DNA from 2 places in the Microbispora sp. CA-102843 genome. Region 1 is predicted to be linked to the other one. Evidence: riboswitches for the same ligand, from Rfam matches in the RefSeq annotation. Region 1 holds a riboswitch; the other holds the start of a gene.

Evidence for each region. Region 1 has a riboswitch for glycine ahead of gcvT (glycine cleavage system aminomethyltransferase GcvT). Riboswitches for the same ligand answer to the same signal wherever they lie in the genome.
Region 2: it holds a riboswitch for glycine, as region 1 does, so the genes downstream of both, gcvP (aminomethyl-transferring glycine dehydrogenase) here and gcvT (glycine cleavage system aminomethyltransferase GcvT) in region 1, are expected to answer to the same signal.

What each region holds. Positions count from the first base shown of each region.
Region 1 covers NZ_JBNJNF010000001.1:7,480,572-7,490,747, forward strand. Annotated here, with positions in the region: gene ACQEVJ_RS34585 (peptidase domain-containing ABC transporter) at 1-578, shown strand, start outside; gene ACQEVJ_RS34590 (hypothetical protein) at 715-867, shown strand; gene ACQEVJ_RS34595 (hypothetical protein) at 878-1,033, shown strand; gene ACQEVJ_RS34600 (MvdC/MvdD family ATP grasp protein) at 1,309-2,295, shown strand; gene ACQEVJ_RS34605 (TIGR04500 family putative peptide maturation system protein) at 2,345-3,442, shown strand; gene ACQEVJ_RS34610 (DUF4240 domain-containing protein) at 3,510-4,316, opposite strand; gene ACQEVJ_RS34615 (AfsR/SARP family transcriptional regulator) at 4,564-5,436, shown strand; glycine riboswitch at 5,784-5,881, shown strand; glycine riboswitch at 5,882-5,977, shown strand; gene gcvT (glycine cleavage system aminomethyltransferase GcvT) at 6,020-7,111, shown strand; gene gcvH (glycine cleavage system protein GcvH) at 7,108-7,500, shown strand; gene ACQEVJ_RS34630 (L-serine ammonia-lyase) at 7,534-8,907, shown strand; gene ACQEVJ_RS34635 (hypothetical protein) at 8,954-10,176, shown strand, end outside.
Region 2 covers NZ_JBNJNF010000001.1:5,043,126-5,053,301, reverse strand. Annotated here, with positions in the region: gene ACQEVJ_RS23525 (MerR family transcriptional regulator) at 41-658, shown strand; gene ACQEVJ_RS23520 (hypothetical protein) at 732-1,457, opposite strand; gene ACQEVJ_RS23515 (sensor histidine kinase) at 1,626-3,596, shown strand; gene ACQEVJ_RS23510 (response regulator) at 3,593-4,294, shown strand; glycine riboswitch at 4,317-4,410, shown strand; gene gcvP (aminomethyl-transferring glycine dehydrogenase) at 4,592-7,417, shown strand; gene ACQEVJ_RS23500 (hypothetical protein) at 7,509-8,051, shown strand; gene ACQEVJ_RS23495 (hypothetical protein) at 8,065-8,508, opposite strand; gene ACQEVJ_RS23490 (alpha/beta hydrolase family protein) at 8,566-9,168, shown strand; gene ACQEVJ_RS23485 (DUF5999 family protein) at 9,165-9,365, opposite strand; gene ACQEVJ_RS23480 (TetR/AcrR family transcriptional regulator C-terminal domain-containing protein) at 9,690-10,176, opposite strand, start outside.

The DNA.
Region 1 (10,176 bases):
TGATCCTCGGGCTGCTCGCGCCCGCAGAAGGCGAGATCCGCTACGACGGCGTGCCCGCCGCCGCCTTCGATCCCGGCGCCCTGCGCCGGCAGTTCGGCGTGGTGCCGCAGGAGCCCGTCCTCTTCAACGGGACGATCTTCGACAACATCGCGCTCAACGTCCCCACGGCCACCCGGGAGCAGGTGGAGCGGGCGGCCCGGGCGGCCCGCGTGCACGAGGAGATCGCGGCCATGCCGATGGGCTACCACACGCTGCTCACCGACGGCGGCGGGCTGTCGGGCGGGCAGCGCCAGCGGCTCGCGCTCGCCCGCGCCCTGCTGTCGGAGCCGAGGATGCTGCTGCTGGACGAGGCCACGAGCCACCTCGACACCGCGACCGAGGCCGCGATCGAGGAGAGCCTGCGCGGCTTCGTGGGCACCCGCGTCGTCATCGCCCACCGGCTGAGCACCGTGCGGGACGCCGACCTCATCCTCGTGCTGGACCGGGGCCGGATCGTGGAGGCGGGCGGCCGGGACGAGCTGCTCAGCCGGGACGGGCACTACGCACGCCTCGTCGCCGCGCAGCGGCTCGGCACCTGACCTTCATGAACTGCGGGTAAAGCAGGTCACAAGTCGCTTACCTCCGTCACGCAATCCGGTTCCAAGGCGATCAAGACAGGGTCTGGGACACGGGGGAGCCGCTTCCGGCTCCCGACTCGACCGAAAGGAGAAGGCCATGAGCGGACAGCCCAAGACCGAGCTGCGGGACCTTTCCGAGGTGGGCGCCGAGCTGGACGAGAGCCGGCTGGAGGGCGTCACCGGCGGGATGAGCGACCCCATGGCCGCCCGGACGAGGTCCGGCGCCGGCTACGACGACTACCTGTGCTGAGGGAGCAATCATGAAGGTTCGCACCGTCATCGCCGCCATCGAGGCTGTGGGCGAGGAACTGGACGAGGAGCGCCTGCGCGGCGTGACCGGCGGCCAGGCCCCGGAGTTCGACAGGAGCGGCTGCTACGCCGACAACATGTGCAAGTACGACGACATTTCCCTCTGACGCTTGCCCATGACACCACAGGGTGACCACACCGGGTTGATCACGCTGTGACGCACAGGGTGGGAGCGCCGCTCCGGTGGCGCTCCCACCCGCCATGCCCCGTCGATTCAGGCCGAGCCGATTCAGTCCCCTCCTGGAAGCCGCCGCTTCTGCGTCCCGTCCGAAGCCGCTCCGGCACGACGCGGCAAACGCCGCCGTGAGGGGTCGCGGGGCACGGCGCGGGTGATCGCGCACGACCCGCTCAGGTCTCTTTGGTCACGTCGAAAGGCCCTCCGTTGCGCCCTCCTCACGTTCTCGTCCTCACCAGCGAGGACGACCCGCACGCCGAGCGGGTCTGCGGTCTGCTCGCCCGGCGCGGCGCGCGCGTCAGCGTCTTCGACCCCGGCGACTTCCCCGTCTCGGCGAAGGTGGACCTCGGCTACGGCGCCGGCCTCGGCACCCGCCGCATCCTGCGCGGCGACAAGGAGACGATCGACCTCGACACGGTGTCCGCCGTGTGGTGGCGCCGGCCGACTCCCCCTCGCGCGCACGCCGAGATCGTCGATCCGGCGGTCGCCGCGCACACCGTGCAGGAGTGCAAGAGCCTGCTCAGCGACCTGTGGGAGCACCTGCCGTGCCGTCAGGTGCCCGCCCGCGAGTCGGTCTTCCGCCGGTCCGGCCAGAAGGCCTCCCAGCTCGCCCTGGCGGCGGAGCTCGGATTCGCGATCCCGGAGACGCTGATCAGCACGGACGCCGAGTCGTTCCTCGACTTCCACGACCGGCACGACGGCCGGATCATCACGAAGGCCTTCCACGTCCCGCTCGTCGAGGGCGTCGCGGGCGGCCTCACCGCGACCCGCCTCACCGAGCCGGTGTCGCCCCGCGACCTCGCGTACGCCGACGGCCTGCGGTTCTGCCCGGTGATCGTGCAGGAGATGGTGCCGAAGCGCTTCGAGCTGCGCGTCACCATCGTCGGGCGGCAGATCTTCGCCGCCGAGATCCACTCGCAGGCGTCCAACCGATCGAGCCTCGACTGGCGGTACTACGACACCCGGACCACCCCGCACCGGCCGCACCGCCTCCAGGAGGAGATCGCCGACCGGTGCCTGGCGCTGATGGACCGCCTCGGCCTGCTGTACGGCGCCGTCGACCTGATCGTCACGCCGGACGACCGTCATGTCTTCCTGGAGGTCAACCCCAACGCGCAGTGGCTGTGGGTCGAGAACATGACCGGTCTGCCGATCAGCGAGGCCCTCTGCGACCTCCTGCTCGAACCGGCCTGACGTCCCCGCCGCGAACGAGCCCGACAGATTTCGCTCAGAGGAGCCCGACATGCCGCCGCACAGTGGTGTTCACCGTGTTGTCCTTCCCCCTGCCGGCCTGCTGGCCGGCGTCCTGGCGTACCTCCGCCGGATCAGCGACCTGGAACCCGCCGAGGCCAGGCTCCTGCTGGGCGACCTGCGGGCGGAGCACGAGGGCACGCCGATGCGCCTGGTGTGGCAGCGCGACCATCCCGGCGGCGGCTGTCACTACGACATGCTGATCCCGGTGGGAGACGGCACGGTCTCGGTCGCCTTCGCCCCCGACCGCGCGCTGCCCTGGCCGCTGCGGGGCAGCCGCAACTCCGGCGAGCAGGTCGTCGTCCGGGTCAACGGCATGGAAGTCGCGATGGAGCAGGCCATGGCGGTGCTGGACGAGCTGTGGAGCGACGCCTCTCAGGCGAGCCGGCTGGTCGACGCCGCCCTGGTCGCGCAGGAGCTGGCCGACGACCCCGTGGACCTGTCCGCCGCCGAGTTGCAGGACGCTCTCGACGCCTTCCGGCGGGCCCGGGGGCTGCTCACGGTCGAGGCCACCCGGGCGTGGATGGCCGAACACGGCCTCGACCACGCCGGCCTGGAGCACATCGTGGCCCAGGAGGCCGGGATCGCCCGGCTGCGCCGGCGCGTCGTCGGCGACCGCGCCGGCGGCCTTTTCAGCGCCGGCCCCGGCTCCTATGAGCGGCTGTGCGTGCTGTCCCTCCGCTATCCCCGGCTGGAGGCCGCCCAGGCCGCCGCCGCCCGGCTGCGGGACGGCGGGGCCGATCCCCTCGCCTCGGCCGCCGCCGAGACGCTCGACCACGGCGCGGACGCCCGCCTGCGCCGGCTGTTCCGCGCCGAACTCGGCCCGCGGGCGGCGAACGCCGCACCCGGTGACGTCCTCGGCCCGTACGGACCCGACCCCGTGGTCACCCACGTGGTGGAGGTCAGGCCCGCCGTTCTCGACGACGCCACCCGGCGAGGGATCGAACAGCGGCTTTTCGAGGAATGGCTGGCCGATCGGCGGCGCGAGGCCCACGTGGAGTGGGTGTGGGGCGACGCCCGGCGCACCGACGCCGTCAACCAGGCCATGCGGGCCCCCGCGACCGGAGGCGACGCCGCCGCGGCCCGGTGAGCGCCGGACCCCCGCCCCCCCCAGGTCAGCGGGAACAGCTCAGCGGGAACAGGTCAGCGGGAACAGCTCAGCGGGAAGAGGACGGAAGCGGTGGAGGCGGCGTCATGTCCAGCGCCCGGGCGATCGCGCCCATGATGCGCGTGCCCTCCTCCACCGCGAGCGCTCTCAGTCCCGCGGCGTCGCTATCGCCGAAGTAGGAGCGGCCCATCCTGAACTCGGCCCTGGCGATCGTCCTGCCGCGCTCGACGTTCTCGAGGCCCCTGTCGGCGTTGACGGCGACGCCGACCTTGATTTTGCGCAGCCCAGTCTGGCTCCACCAGGCGCGCCATTCGGCGGAGTCGTTCAGGGCCCGGTCCAGCGCGTGGGCCGCGTTCTCGTACTGTCGCGGCGCGCTCTTCCAGGCCGAGCCCCGGCGTGTGTCGTACCACCGTCCGTCCGCCGGCAGTCCGGACAGCAGAGGGTCGAACTCCTCGTACCAGTCCAGGCCCGCGACACCCCACAGCACGGTCGCGACGACATCGACGAGCAGTTCGGTCTCCCCCGCGTCCCACTCCTCGCCCTCGGCCACCGCCGGATCGGCGAGCACGGCCTCGTACCGCTCCCGCCCGGCGGCGACCACCGCGTACAGCAGGTTCTCGTACGCGTCCCCGACGAGTGGGATCGGCGGCCGGCCCTCGTCGCTGACGTCGGGAACCGGACGCCCCTCAAGAGGGAGTCCGGTGAGCGCACGCACCTTTCCGGCGAGACGCGCGCAGAAGGCCTCCACCTCCTCCGCGCCCAGCGACGACAGGCGTTCGCCCAGCAGATCGGCGCCGTCTTCGTCGACCACCCCGTCGAGCGTGCCGATCAGCTCCCAGAAATCCTCGTCCGTCATAAGCCGTACCTCCCCGGGCCGGCGCCGCCCCGCGCCGATCATCGCGTAATCGGCGTCACACTCTCACATCGCCGGCATGGACAGTCGGCGCGAGCTTGATCTGTAACCGATTTCATTTGGCTTATCGGCGTATCGGAGCGCGCCGGGCCGGCATTGCGGCTCCCAGGGCGGCGTTTATGTGCTCCGTAGCGACGGACATAGAAACGACATATTTTTGACGCAAGCCGTCGGAGAGAGATATGGTCAAATGGCGATCAAAGCCGCGTCGTCGGCGCGTTCACGCTGCTTTCGTGCGAGGGGAACCGTGTTATACGCCGTGCTCGGACCGTTCCTGGCCATGAAACCCTCGGGGGACGTCATCGCCGGGCTCGCCCCGAGGCACCGGCAGCTACTGGCACTGTTCCTGCTCAATCCGAATATCGCGGTTCACCGGGACAGACTCATCGATCTGTTGTGGAATCACTGTCCCACTAAATCGGCGCCGCGGAATCTTACCACCTACATCGCACAGATGCGGCGGCGGCTCTCGCCGCGCGACCCCGACCTTTCTCCGCTGCACACCGTGGAGGGCGGGTACCTTCTTTCCGTCCCGCCCGGATCCGTGGATGCTGCAGTATTCAACCATTTCGCGGCACATGGCAGAATCGCTCGCGACAATGGCGATTACCACAATGCGGCGAGGATGTTCGAGAACGCGCTGAGCCTGTGGCGGGGCGACGCCCTGCTCGGCATGACGCACGTGGACGAGCTCTCCGGGTGGGCCGAACGGCTCGACGAGGACCGGCGTGCGGTGACCGAGGACCTCTTCGACGTACGACTGGCGCTCGGGCACCACCACGAGATCGTCGGCGGCCTCGCCCAGTGGGCGAGGCGCCATCCGCTGCGTGAACGGCCGCATCGGCAGCTCATGCTGGCGCTGCACCGGTCGGGCCGCACCCACGACGCCTCGGCGTCCTACCAGCGACTGCGCCGCACCCTGGTCGACCGCCTCGGCACCGAGCCGTCCCCCGACACCCAGGCCCTCCACCAGCGGATCCTCACCGGCGACGACCCTTCGTCCGCCCTGATGCGTCTCCGTGCGGGGCATCGGCCGCCGCGCGAATCCGATCACGCATTGTGATCCGGCGACCGAGCAGATCCTGGCTCGGCTCACGGCCGATGGAAGATCGGCCACGGATGTGGTGCGGGAAGCCATCAGGCTCGCCGACCGCCTCCGCTGGCCGGAGCAGGCCCGCGCGGACGCGGAAAGACTCGGCAAGGATCCGGACGACTTGGCCGAGGTCCGCGCCATTCGCCGCGAGCTTGGCCATCCCGCCGTAGGTGCATGAAGGGGCTCTCCACCCCGCAGCTTCGAGTCGAAGGACGAGATGCCCGCCGGCCTGGGGACGGATACCCCGATCGGGGGAATCGGGGCGATCCAGCCGGTTACGGGGATGGCGGCGAACCACTAGGCTTGCAGGACACCGGTGATCCCGTGCGGGAGAGCGTCCTGGCATCCGGTCAGGGCCCCTGAAGGAGCAAGCCCTCCCCGCGAACCTCTCAAGGCAAAGGACCGTGCGGGCCAGGTGACCTCTGGAAAGAAGGCCGGAAGGCCTCGCCGAAGGTGAAAGTCCGGCAAAGATCGGACGAAGCTCTCAGGCGCCGATGACAGAGGGGGAGGATGCCCGATAGTCAAACGCAGCATCCGTCCTTCCGAGGTGCGCATGTCCCGATCCACCCCGCTCCGCGGGGTCCACGAACGCCTTGGCGCGACCCTGACCGACTTCGCGGGCTGGCAGATGCCCCTGCGCTACGGCAGTGAGTCGGCCGAGCACAACGCGGTGCGCACGGCCGCGGGGCTGTTCGACCTGTCCCACATGGGGGAGATCTTCGTCGTCGGCGCACAGGCGGGCGAGGCGCTCGACCGCGCTCTCGTGGGGCACCTCAGCGTCCTCGCGCCCCGCCGCGCCCGCTACACGATGATCGTGAACGAGACCGGCGGCATCCTCGACGACCTCATCGTCTACCGCCTGGACGAGGACCAGTACATGGTCGTCGCCAACGCCTCCAACTACGCCCTCGTCGCCCGTGAGCTCGCCGACCGGGTCCGGGGATACGACGCGCGGGTGACCGACCGGTCGGACGAGTACGCGCTGGTCGCGGTGCAGGGCCCGCGCAGCGCCGAGATCCTGACCGCGCTGACCGACGCCGACCTCGACGATCTGAAGTACTACGCCATCCTCCCCGGCGTCGTCGCGGGCACGCCCGTCCTGATCGCACGCACCGGATACACCGGCGAGGACGGCTTCGAGCTGTTCGTGCTGAACGAGCACGCCGTGCCGCTGTGGGACGCCCTCACCGAGGCGGGCAGGGACGCCGGGCTCGTCCCCGCCGGGCTGTCGGCCCGCGACACGCTGCGCCTGGAAGCCGGCATGCCGTTGTACGGCAACGAGCTGAGCGCGGCGATCACACCGTTCGACGCCGGGCTCGGCCGGGTCGTCCGCTTCGACAAGCCCGGTGACTTCGTGGGTAAGGCCGCCCTCGAGCGGGCAGCGGAGAACGGCACCAGGCGGCGCCTGGTCGGGCTGGTGGCGCGCGGCCGCCGGGTGCCCCGGCACGGCTACCCGGTCACCCGGGACGGCGCCGTCGTCGGCGAGGTGACCAGCGGCGCCCCGTCGCAGTCCCTCGGCCGCCCGATCGCCATGGCGTACGTCGACGAGGACGCCCTGGAGAAGGGTGGCCTGGCCGTGGACATCCGGGGCAGCCAAGAACCGGTCGACGTCGTCGATCTGCCTTTCTACAGGAGGAGCAAGTGAGCACCATTCCGGACGACCTGAGCTACACCAAGGAACACGAGTGGGTGGCCGGGATCGAGGACGGCCTCACCGTGACGGTGGGCGTCACGGCGTACGCGGCCGAGCAGCTCGGCGACGTGGTTTACGTGGAGGTGCACCAGGAGGTCGGCGCCACGGTCGCGGCCGGCGACGCGGTCGGCGAGGTGGAGTCCACCAAGTCCGTGAGCGACATCTTCGCCCCGGTCGGCGGCGAGATCGTCGAGATCAACTCGGCCGTCGCGGACAACCCCTCGCTGGTCAACTCCGACCCGTACGGCGAGGGCTGGCTGTTCCGCGTGCGCGTGGAGGAGGAGCCGGAGGACCTGCTGTCGGCCGCGGAGTACACCGCGCTGACCTCCGGCGAGTCCTGACGGCCACCGGAGACGCGTGAAAGGCGACGGTCAATGGCGATCAGCGTCTTCGACCTGTTCAAGGTGGGCATCGGGCCGTCCAGCTCCCACACGGGCGGCCCGATGGCGGCGGCGCACAAGTTCGCCCGCGGGCTGCACCAGGACGGGCTGCTGGAGAAGGTCACCCGGGTCGAGGCCATCCTCTACGGCTCGCTCGGGCTGACCGGCAAGGGCCACGGCAGCGACAAGGCGGTCCTGCTCGGCCTGTCCGGCGACAAGCCCGAGCTGGTCGACGTCGACACCGTCGACGAACGGCTGGCGGCGATGCGGGCGAGCGGCACGGTCTCGTTGTACGGCGTGCACGAGATCCCGTTCGTGGTCGGCGAGGACCTCGTCTTCGAGCGCAAGCTGTCGCTCCCCCACCACCCGAACGGCATGCGGTTCACGGCGTACGCCGACGACGCCGTGCTGCGCGAGAAGGTGTACTACTCGGTCGGCGGCGGCTTCGTGGTGGACGAGAACGCCACCGGCGCCGACCGGATCAAGCCCGACGACACGGCGCTGCCGTACGCCTTCACGACCGCGCACGAGCTGCTCGCGCACTGCGCCGAGACCGGCCTGTCGATCTCCGGCCTGATGATGGAGAACGAGAAGGCCTTCGGCCGTACGGAGGAGGAGATCCGGGCCCGCCTGCTGCACCTGTGGGCCGTCATGGCCGAGTGCGTACGGCGCGGCACCAGCCGCGAAGGCGTCCTGCCGGGCGGCCTCAAGGTGCGCCGCCGGGCCCACCAGCTGTACCGGCGGCTGCAGGGCGAGGCCGACGGGACCGACCCGCTGCGGGCGATGGACTGGGTCACGCTGTTCGCGCTGGCCGTCAACGAGGAGAACGCCGCGGGCGGCCGGATCGTCACCGCGCCGACCAACGGCGCCGCCGGCATCGTCCCGGCCGTTCTGTCCTACTACATGCGTTTCCTTCCGGGCGCCGACGAGGACGGCGTCGTCCGCTTCCTGCTCACCGCGGGCGCGATCGGCGTGCTGTTCAAGGAGAACGCCTCCATCTCCGGCGCGGAGGTGGGCTGCCAGGGCGAGGTCGGCTCGGCCTGCTCGATGGCGGCGGCGGGCCTCACCGAGGCGCTCGGCGGGACGCCGGAGCAGGTCGAGAACGCCGCTGAGATCGGCATCGAGCACAACCTGGGCCTGACCTGCGACCCGATCGGCGGTCTCGTCCAGATCCCCTGCATTGAGCGCAACGCCGTCGCCTCGATCAAGGCGATCGCCGCCGCCCGCATCGCGCTGCGCGGCGACGGCCGACACTTCGTGTCGCTGGACAAAGCGATCAAGACGATGCGCGACACCGGCAGGGACATGCTCGACAAGTACAAGGAGACCTCACGCGGCGGCCTCGCCGTCAACGTCATCGAGTGCTGAGCCTCGCGCCGCCGGCGAGCGCGGCGGCGTCTCGAATGTGACGCATGTGCGGCTCACCAATATCGTGGTGCCTTCCGGCGAGGAGGAGGGCCGTCACGTGAGGTGGCGCGAGGCGCTGCGCCCGCATCGGGCGTTCCTGGTGGTGCTGGCGGCCGGGGTCGCGCTGCGCGCGCTCGCCGTGCTCGGCTACCGGCCCGTGCTGTGGTTCTGGGCCGACTCCTTCGCCTACCTCAGCTCGGCCCTGGATCTGCGGCCGCTGCCCTCGCGGCCGTCCGGCTACTCGCTGTTCCTGGCGGCGCTGAGCCCGCTGGGGAGCATCACCGCCGTCGTGATCGTCCAGCACCTGCTCGGTCTCGGCATGGCCGTCTGCGTGTACGCCGTGCTGCGCCGCCGCACACGGCTGCCTGGCTGGGGAGCGGCGCTGGCGGCGGCGCCGGTGCTGCTCGACGTCCACCAGATCCAGCTCGAACACCTCGCCATGGCGGACCTGCTGTTCACCGCACTGGTCGTGGCCGCCGTGACGATCCTGCTGTGGCGCCCCAGGCCCGGCGCGTGGTCCGTCGTCGCCGCGCTGCTGCTGCTCGGGTGCGCCACGGTCACCCGCACCCTCGGGCTGCCCCTGATCGCGCTGGCGCTGCTGCCGGTGCTGCTCGCCGGACGCTGGAGGACCGCGCTCGCCGGACTCGCCGCCGCGTCAGCCGTGCTCGGCGGGTACGCCGTCTGGTTCCACGACGCCCACGGGTCGTACGGGATGGGCGGCAGCAGCACGTGGCTGTGGTCGCGCACGATGACCTTCGCGGACTGCTCGGTCATGAAGCCGCCGAAGGAACTGGCGGTGTTGTGCCCGTCGGAGCCCCGGCTCGCCGCGCCCGCCTACATCTGGGCCGCCGACTCGCCCATCCAGCGGGTGAAGAAGGACAAGGAGCAGCTGGCCGGGGAGTTCGCCTCGCTGGCGATCCGCAGCCAGCCCCTCGACTTCCTGGCGACCGGTCTGCACGACGCCATGTGGGCGTTCGAATGGGACCGGAAGGTCTACCCCGCCCCGGGCACGCAGAGCGCGTACGTGTTCCCCGCCTCGGTGAAGCCGTTCACCTCCAAGGTGGCCTCCGGCGGCCGTACGGCGACCGAGCTGACCACCGCCTACCAGGGGAGCTCCGGGGACACGAAGGTGGCCGAGCCGTTCGCGGGGTGGCTGCGCGCCTACCAGGAGCAGGGCTTCCTGCGCGGGCCGCTGCTGGCGGCGGTCCTTCTGGCCGGGCTCGCCGGGCT
Region 2 (10,176 bases), 2.4 Mb from region 1:
CAGATCAGACCGTGGGATGAGAGAAAGCCGGAGGTCCGCAGTGGCGGTCAGCAGCGGCGAGGGTAAGTCGGCCGGCCAGCACGACCCGGTTCGGCAGGCGGCGCGCGAGCGCGCCGGCGAACAGGGCCTGCTGTTCGACGAGCAGCCGACGGCGCTGCCCCAGGGCATCGGATACCGCGGGCCCACGGCGTGCGCGGCGGCCGGAATCACCTACCGGCAGCTCGACTACTGGGCCCGGACCGAGCTGGTGCTCCCGACGATAAGGGCCGCCCAGGGATCCGGGTCCCAGCGACTGTACAGCTTCCGCGACATCCTCGTCCTGAAGGTCGTCAAACGTCTTCTGGACACGGGGGTCTCCCTCCAGCAGATACGCACCGCCGTACGGCATCTGCGCGACCGCGGTGTCAACGACCTGGCCCAGATCACTTTGATGAGCGACGGCGTGAGCGTCTACGAGTGCACGAGCGCCGACGAGGTGATCGACCTGCTGCAGGGCGGCCAGGGCGTGTTCGGCATCGCACTCGGGCGGGTCTGGCGGGAGGTCGAGGGATCGCTGGCCGAGCTTCCGGGTGAGCGCGCGGAGGCCGCTCCGGATGCGGAGGGGGACTATCCGGCGGACGAGCTGGCCCGCCGAAGAAAGGCCCGCAGGACCGGCTGAACGGACGCCCCGGCGACCGCTCGAAGCCGGGCGGGCCGGGTGAGCGGAGGCCGGGGCGGGTTCCCGAACGGGGTCAGGCACGCGCGGCAGGCCGCGCGGGGGGAAGGTCGAACTCGTCGTCGCGCATGCGCAGCAGGGCGACGGAGGCGCCGGCGAAGCCCACGGCCGCGACCAGCAGGCCGATGCCCGACGCGACGTGTCCGGGCATGAACGGGTGCGTGAACCCGCCGGCCGCGAGGACGATGCCCATCCAGGCCGGCGCCGCGCCGCTGCGCCAGAGCGCGAGGCCGAGCAGCAGCAGGCCGATGACGATGCCCACGATGAACAGCAGCCCCGCCACCAGTTGCACGGGGTCGTCCTCCAGGGCACTCTGGATCTTCGCCATGGTCGCCACGTCGAAGCCCCGCGTCACCGTGAGGTACGCGAGGTCGTCGCCGCCGCGGGTCAGGGGGAATCCGGCCAGGTCGCCGAGCAGCGCGAGGAGCGCGCCCGCCGTGGCGAGCCGGGGAGCGCCGCGCCGGGCCACCCAGGCCACGGCGAACGTGGCCGGGATCAGCCCGACCAGGAACGGCAGGCCGAACCAGCGGATCAGGCCCGCCAGCTGCTCGTGGGCCGCGTACGCCGCGACCGTGGCCTCGAACGACTCGCCGCCGTCCACGGGGCTGAAGACGTAGTGCAGGCCCATGCCGAGCATGGGGAGCGGGGCGACGACGGCGAGCAGCACCCGCCAGAAGCCGCGCACGTCCCGCAGCGGTTTGCGCGGGGCGGTGGCGGCGCGGGTGCCGGTGTCCGGCTGCATGATGGTCCTCCTGGAGAATCCGAGGGCTGTCCGATCGAGTCCGAGGGTGGGCGCGCGGCACTCCCGCCGTCGTGGGAGCGGACTCCCGATCCCGGTCCCGGAGCCGCCCGCCGATCTGGGAGCGCGCTCCTATGGCTGACGGGAGCGGCGGGACCCGATGATGAGCCCATGGCAGTCAGGCGGGCCGGCCCGGTCGCGGTGGGCACTTTCACGGCGGTCGTGGTCGCGGCGGCGTGGGTGTCGTGGTTCCTCGGCGGGCTCACCTTCGCCGACGCGGCCGACGACTCGTACCTGTTGACCAACAGCGCCCAGGCGCTGACCTTCACCGCGTTCGGCGCGCTCGTGCTGGCGTACCGGCCCGGGCACCGCATCGGGCTCCTGTTCGTGGCGTACGGCGCCTGCTACACGCTGAGCGTGGCCTGCCTCGGGCTGCTCTCCGGCGCGGTGGAGCTGCCGGAGGGGTGGGCGCGGGCGGTCGAGCTGTTCGGCGTCACCGTGTGGATCCCGGCGCCGACCGTCTGCCTTCCGCTGATCGTCCAGCTGTTCCCCGACGGCAGGCCGCTGTCGCGGCGCTGGCGGCCGCTGGTCGTCGCCACCCTCGCCGTCCTGCCGCTCACACCGGTCCTGACCCTGCCCCTGGCGGCGGGAGTGGCCGAGGGCGGGCCGGCCGCGGGCGCCCCGCTGCTGCCCGCCGTGGCAGGCGAGGCGGCCCGGCGTCTGGTGCCGGTGTTCGCCGCCGCCGACGCGCTGGTGCTGCTGGCCGCCCTCGTCGCGCTCGGCCTGCGCACCCGCCGGTCGCGTGGGGCGGCGCGGCTGCGGCTGATGTGGCTGTTGTGGGCAGTGGGCCTGTTCGCGGCGCTCAACCTCCAGCGGATGGTCACGACCGACGGGCCGGTGCTGTTCCTGCTGACCCTGCCGCTGATCCCGGCCGCAGCCACGGTGGCCATCCTGCGCCACCGGTTGTACGACATCGAGCTGATCGTCAACCGGTCGCTCGTGTACGCGGTGCTCACGCTCGGCGTCGTGGTGGCGTACCTGGGCATCGTCGCGGCGCTGTCCGCGCTGGCGCAGGACCGGCTGTCGGCCACCCCGCTGATCGCGACCGCGGTCATCGCGCTCGCCTTCGCACCCGCCCGCTCGGCCGTCCAGTCGGTGGTTGACCGGGTCCTGTACGGGCAGCGCCGCGACCCCGCGGCGGCGGCGGCCCGGGTCGGCCTGCGGCTCGGCACCGGCCTCGACGGGGTGCTGCGGGCCGTGTGCGAGGCGCTGCGGCTGCCCTACGCCGCGGTCAGCTCCGACGGGCGGCTGGTCGCCACGTACGGCCGGCCGCCGCAGCTGCGGCACACCGTGTCGCTGGAGGTGGCCGACGGGCCGCCCGCCGACCTGCTCGTCGGGCTGCGTGCCGGAGAGAGCCGGCTGTCCGGCGCCGACCGGCGCGCCCTGGGGTTGCTGGCCGCCCCCGTCGGCCTGGCCCTGCAGGCGGTGCGCCTGTCCGAGCAACTGGGCGAGTCCCGCAAGCGCATCGTCGCCGCACGGGAGGAGGAACGCCGGCGGCTGCGCCGCGACCTGCACGACGGCCTCGGCACGGTGCTCACCGCGGTGACCCTCAAGGCCGATGCCGCTCACAACCTGCGCGGCACCGACCCGGAGCGGAGCGGGCGGCTCCTGCTCGACCTGCGCGCCGACCTGACCACCGCGATCGGCGACATCCGCCGCCTCGTCTACGACCTGCGCCCGCCCGACCTCGACGAGTTCGGGCTCGTCGGCGCGCTGCGCCAGCGCGCCCAGCAGTCCTGGCGCCGCGAGCACGCCGGGTGCGTGGTCACCGTCGACGCCCCGGACGACCTGCCGCCGCTGGCCGCCGCGGTGGAGGTGGCGGCGTACCGCATCGCCACCGAGGCCGTCACCAACGCGCTGCGCCACGGCCCGGCCGCGGCGTGCCGGATCCGCCTGCGCGCCGACCACGCGCTGCACGTGGAAGTGAGCGACGACGGCGCCGGCGGCGTCGGCGCCTGGCCGCACGGCGTGGGCCTGCGCTCCATGCACGAGCGGGCGGCCGAACTGGGCGGTACGCTCACCGCGGGCCCCACCGACCGGGGAGGCCGCGTCCACGCCCGGCTACCACTGGAGCAGTCATGACCGCCGGGGAACCGATCAGGATCGTCGTCGTCGACGACCACCCGCTGATGCGGGAGGGGCTGCGCGCCCTGGTCGCGTCGCTGCCCGACATCGTGGTGGTGGGCGAGGCCGGCGACGGCGACGCCGCCCGCCGCGAGGTGCAGCTCACCCGCCCCGACGTGGTGGTCATGGACCTGCACATGCCGGACACCAACGGCGTGGAGGCCACCCGGGCCATCGTGCGCGCCGTGCCCGCCACCCGGGTGCTCGTGCTCACGATGTTCGAGGACGACGAGTCGGTGTTCGCCGCGATGCGTGCCGGCGCCTTCGGCTACCTGGTCAAGGGCGCGCAGCAGGAGGAGATCATCCGGGCGCTCCGGTCGGTCGCGGCCGGGCATGCCGTCTTCGGCCCGAGCGTGGCCCGCCGGATCATCGACTTCTTCGCGCAGGGCGCGTCCCTCGCGCCGGGCTCCGATCCTGTCCCCGAGCCCTTCCCCGAGCTCACGGTGCGCGAACGGGAGGTCCTCGACCTCATCGCGGCCGGCCGGTCCAACGCGGCGATCGCCCGGCACCTGTCCATCAGCGGAAAGACGGTCAGCAACCACATCACCGCCATCTTCGCCAAGCTGGCGGTCGCCGACCGGGCCGAGGCCATCGTCCGGGCCCGCCAGGCCGGCCTCGGTTTCGCGCAAGGCACGAGTCGGGCCGATAACGGATAGCCGGTAGAGTGGGTATGGCCGACGACCTCGTGCGGGAGAGACCCCTGGCCTTTTCAGGGGCGCCGAAGGAGCAAACCTCCCCGGAATCTCTCAGGCATCCGTACCGCACGGACGAGGCGACTCTGAAAAGCAGGCCCGTCGGCCAGGCGGCGCCTCACCGAAGGGGAAAGCCGGGCTCGACGGCCCGGTGAAGCTCTCAGGTCCGATGACAGAGGGGGAGACCGCTTCACGACCGGCCGCGCCATGCAGGCGCCGGGCGGTCGCCGCAGGTCTCAACCCGCTCAGGAGGCCCCTGTCATGACCGATCGGTCCACGCTTCGCGATCTTTCCGCTCCGCCCTTCGCCACCCGTCATATCGGCCCCTCCGAGGCCGGCCGCGCCCGGATGCTGGAGGCAGTCGGCTACGAGTCGGTGGCCGACCTGCTCGCCGTGGCCGTGCCCGAGGCGATCCGCACGCGCGGCCCGCTGAACCTGCCCGAGGCGGTGGGGGAGGCCGAGGCGCTGGCCGAACTGCGCGCCCTCGCCGGCCGCAACCGCGTGCTGACCCCGATGATCGGCCTCGGGTACTACGACACGATCACCCCGGGCGTCGTCCTCCGCAACGTGCTGGAGAACCCGGGCTGGTACACCGCGTACACGCCCTACCAGCCGGAGATCTCCCAGGGGCGGCTGGAGGCGCTGCTGAACTTCCAGACGGTCGTGTCGGACCTCACCGGCCTCGACGTCGCCGGCGCGTCCCTGCTCGACGAGGCGACGGCCGCGGCCGAGGCGATGACGCTGGCCCGCCGGGCGAGCAAGGTGAAGACCGACGTGTTCGTGGTGGACGCCGACGCGCTGCCGCAGACCAAGGCCGTGCTGGCGACCCGCGCCGAGCCGCTCGGCATCACGCTGGTGGAGTCCGACCTCGCCGGCGAGCTGCCCGAGTGCTTCGGGGTCCTCGTCCAGTACCCGGGCGCGAGCGGGCGGGCGGCGTCCTTCCGCGCCGTCGCCGAGCGGGCGCACGCCCAGGGGGCGCAGCTGGTGGCCGCGGCCGACCTGCTGTCGCTGACCCTGCTGGAGTCCCCGGGCGAGCAGGGCGCAGACATCGCCGTCGGCTCCTCCCAGCGCTTCGGTGTCCCGCTGGGCTACGGCGGCCCCCACGCGGCGTACATGGCCGTCCGAGAGGGCCTTCAGCGGCAGATGCCGGGCCGCCTCGTCGGGGTCTCGGTGGACGCCGACGGCCGTACGGCCTACCGGCTGGCCCTGCAGACCCGCGAGCAGCACATCCGGCGGGAGAAGGCCACCAGCAACATCTGCACCGCGCAGGTCCTGCTCGCCGTCATGGCCTCGATGTACGCCGTCTACCACGGCCCGGAAGGCCTCAGGAGGATCGCCCAGCGGGTGCACCGCCACGCGGTCGTCCTCGCCGCCGGGCTGCGCGAGGGCGGCGTCGAGATCGTCCACGACGAGTTCTTCGAGACCGTGCTCGCCCGCGTGCCCGGACGGGCCGCCGAGGTCGTGGCCGCCGCCGCCGAGCGGGGCGTGAACCTGCGCCTGGCCGACGACGACCACGTCGGCGTCGCCTGCGACGAGAAGACCACCACGGACCACCTGCGGGCGGTCTGGGCGGCGTTCGGCGCGTCCGGACTCGTGGTCGAGGACCTCGACCGGGTGACCTCCGACGCGCTCCCGGCCGGCCTGCAGCGGACCTCGGACTTCCTCACCCACCCGGTGTTCCACTCCCACCGGTCCGAGACGGCGATGCTGCGCTACCTGCGGCGGCTGCAGGACAAGGACATCGCGCTCGACCGCTCGATGATCCCGCTGGGCTCCTGCACGATGAAGCTCAACGCGACCACCGAGATGGAACCGATCACCTGGCCGGAGTTCGCCTCGATCCACCCGTTCGCGCCCGCTGAGCAGGCCGAGGGGTACGCCGAGCTGATCGCGACGCTGGAGGGCTGGCTGGCCGAGGTCACCGGCTACGACCGGGTGTCGATCCAGCCGAACGCGGGCTCCCAGGGCGAGTTCGCCGGCTTGCTGGCCATCAGGTCCTACCACCGCTCCAGGGGCGAGGGCGGCCGCGACGTGTGCCTCATCCCGTCCTCCGCCCACGGCACCAACGCCGCCAGCGCCGTCATGGCGGGCATGCGGGTGGTCGTGGTGGCCTGCGACGAGAACGGCAACGTCGACCTGGCGGATCTCACCGCCAAGATCGACAAGCACCGCGACGCGCTCGCCGCGATCATGGTGACGTACCCGTCCACCCACGGGGTGTACGAGGAGACGATCGTCGAGATCTGCGAGCGGGTGCACGAGGCCGGCGGGCAGGTCTACGTCGACGGCGCCAACCTCAACGCGCTGGTGGGCCTGGCCAAGCTGGGCGAGTTCGGCGCGGACGTCTCCCACCTGAACCTGCACAAGACCTTCTGCATCCCGCACGGCGGCGGCGGCCCCGGCGTCGGCCCGGTGGCGGTCAAGGCCCACCTCGCCGAGCACCTGCCGGCGCACGTGTCGGCGGCGCCGTACGGCTCGGCGGGCATCCTGCCGATCTCCTGGGCGTACGTCAGGATGATGGGCGCCGACGGGCTGCGGCAGGCCACCGAGCAGGCGATCCTGTCGGCCAACTACCTGGCTCGGCGGCTGGCGCCGCACTACCCGGTGCTGTACACCGGCCGGGACGGCCTGGTCGCCCACGAGTGCATCGTCGACCTGCGCCAGATCACCAAGGAGACCGGCGTCACGGTGGACGACGTGGCCAAGCGGCTGATCGACTACGGCTTCCACGCGCCCACGATGTCGTTCCCCGTCGCCGGGACGCTCATGATCGAGCCGACCGAGAGCGAGGACCTGGCCGAGCTCGACCGCTTCGCCGACGCGATGATCGCCATCAGGGGCGAGATCGCGAAGGTGGCGTCGGGCGAGTACGACAAGACCGACAACCCGCTGCGCAACGCCCCGCACACGGCCGAGTGCCTCACCGCCGACGAGTGGGCCCACCCGTACGCGCGGGCGGTGGCCGCCTACCCGGTGCCCGGCCTGCGGGACGACAAGTACTGGTCGCCGGTGCGCCGCATCGACCAGGCGTACGGCGACCGCAACCTCGTCTGCTCCTGCCCGCCGCTCGAGGCGTACGAGGACTGATCAGTTCAGTATGTCGGCCCCGCCCGGCGGCCGGTCTCGTTAAGATCGCGGTGATCGTTTCTCATCACCTGCGACCATGCGAGGCCCCTGTATGACGGCCATCGATTCCGGGCGGCGGTCCGACCGGCTCGACCACGCACGCCGGCTCGCCGAGGGCGGCGACCTCGACGGCGCGGCCGCGATCTTCGCGGAACTCGCCGCGGACGAGAACGCGCCGGACCGCGGCGAGGCCGGCGAGGGCCTGTCCGTCGTGGTCGAGCGGATGGCCGAGCGGCTGCTTGAGGACGGCGAGCCCGAGAGGGCCGCCGACGTCCTGCTGGAGGCGCTGTCGGTCAGCGCGGTGGCCGACCCGGCACGCCTGCGGGTGCTGCTCGGCATGGCGCACCTGGAGATGGCGTGCGCGCAGTTCGCCGGGGCGGTGGAGGACAGCCGCCAGGAGGGGGCCGACGCCGGAACGGGCGCGCTCGCGATCGAGCTGCTGGCCCGTACGCTGCCGCTGCGGGGCCGCGACGCCGACGCGGAGACCGTGTGGCGCTACGGCCTCGACCACCCCGACGAGGCGCTGGCCGAGCAGGTGCGGCTGCGCCTCGGGCGGGACGTGCGTCCCGCCATGGAGGAGGGCGTCGAGGCCTGAGCCGGGAAGTGGCTCAGCGCTGGACGCGGCGGCTGATGGCGTAGGCGAAGTTGACCGCGATGATCCCGCCCCAGGACAGGAGCAGGCCCGCCAGGCCGGCGTTCCCCACCGCGATCCCGGTCAACGGGATGCCCAGGGCCAGCGACCCCATGGCCACGCCTACGGCGCTGTCCTTCTGCTTGACCGGGGGCCCGGGCGGCTGGTGGCGCAGCTGGGCCGCCACCTCGTTGCGCACCCGCGCGGCGATCTCCACGTCGAGCTTGTCGAGGAACGAGTCGACCAGCGCGTCCTCGTACTCCGGGCCGAGGTCGCGGCGGGCCGCCATGACGGCGCGCAGGTCCTCGCGGGTCGAGGGGGCCGCCGTCGGCGGAGGGACGGGACGCCCGGTCGTGGGCGGCTGCTGCGATGCGATGTCCGGCACCATGACATTCTCGCCCCTTACACGGGGGACTGCCATCCTCCGATCGGAGGGTCGGGTCCTCCTGCTCCGGTCGGACCCGATACCGTCACCGGCATGGAGATCGACACTCCGCACGGCCGCGCCCTGGCCGAGGTGGACGAGGCGGCCGATCCGCGGCTGCTGCTGGTCCTGACCCACGGGTCCGGGGGAGGTGCGGACGCCCCCGACCTTCTCGCCGTACGAGACGCGGTGCTGGCCACAGGGGGGACCGTCGCCCGGGTGGTGCAGCCGTTCCGGCTGCGCGGCGCGCGAGCGCCGGGGTCGGCGGTAAAGCAGGACGAGGCGTGGCTGTCGATCGTCGCCGCGCTCCGCGAGCGCCACCCGGGCCTGCCGTTCGTCCAGGGCGGGCGGAGCAACGGCGCGCGGGTCGCCTGCCGCACCGCGCGCGCCGCCGGGGCCGATGCGGTGGTGGCGCTCGCGTTCCCGCTCCACCCGCCGGGCAAGCCGGAACGGTCACGTGCGGAAGAGCTGCGGCAGGCGGGGACCCCCGTGCTCGTGGTCAACGGGGATCGGGATCCGTTCGGCGTGCCGGACGAGAAGGACGCCGCATGTCTCGTGGTCCTCCCGGGGGAGGGGCACGAGTTCAAGAAGGACCCCGCCCGGGTGGGCGAGGTGGTGGCGCGGTGGCTGCTTCCGCCTCTGTCGGTGGAGGGCTAGGCCGCGCTGATGGCCATGTCGGTGGGGCGGTGCGGGGCGATGACGCCGCCGTCGGGCAGCAGCTCGCCGGTGTCCTCGAACAGCACGACGCCGTTGCAGAGAAGGCTCCAGCCCTGCTCCGGGTGGCAGGCTATCGTGCGGGCGGCTTCTCGGTCTTTCGCGTCCGCGGTGGGACAGGCCGGTTCATGAGGGCACATCGCCGGGGCTCCGTGTCTTTATCGTTCGCTCTTTTTTGTCTTCCTGGCGTCCGTGGGGTATGACGCACACCACACTGGACTACACCAGTTTGCGGCTCGGCGGCATCCGTACGACATAGTCCGTTCGGAGCATTTCCGCCGGTCGGGCAGGGAACCCGGCCGCACCCCGAGCAGGCTCACGCGCACTGATGTGACCTAGTACACAAGAATGCCCCATTGGAGGCAACGGTCCAGCCTCGACACGCCGACGGCCGGGTAACCGAGAGATCACAGATTCCGGCCACCAGGAGTGACCGATGCGGACGGCCCGGAAATCCCCAGGTCTCAGCCGCCGAGGCCGGCGATCAACGCGTCGAGGCCGTGCTCGAAGTCGCGCTCGCCCTCGGCGGTGCGCGCGTCGCGCACCTCGGCGTCCGGGTCGGCCCACCCCGACTGCTGGACCTCCACCGCCACGCTGCCGAACACGTAGGCCCGAAGCGCGCGGACCGCTCCCGCCGGGTCGCCCGCCCCCGCCTCGCGCAACTGCTCGGTCTGCTCCCCGATCGCGATGAGGGCCGACCCCTTCGGCGGCTTGGTCAGGGCCAGCGACAGCACGCCCGGGTGCTCGAGCAGCGCGGCACGGCTCGCGCGGGCCCAGGCGCGCGCCCTGTCCTGCCAGGTGGTGGCGGCGGCCGGATCGACCTCCACGGTCGTCACGTGCTCGGCGAGGGCGTCCATCAGCGCATCCTTGCCCCGCGGCAGGTGGTGGTAGATGGCCATGGCCTCCACCTGGAGGGCGTCGCCGAGGCGGCGCATGGTCAGCCGGCGCAGG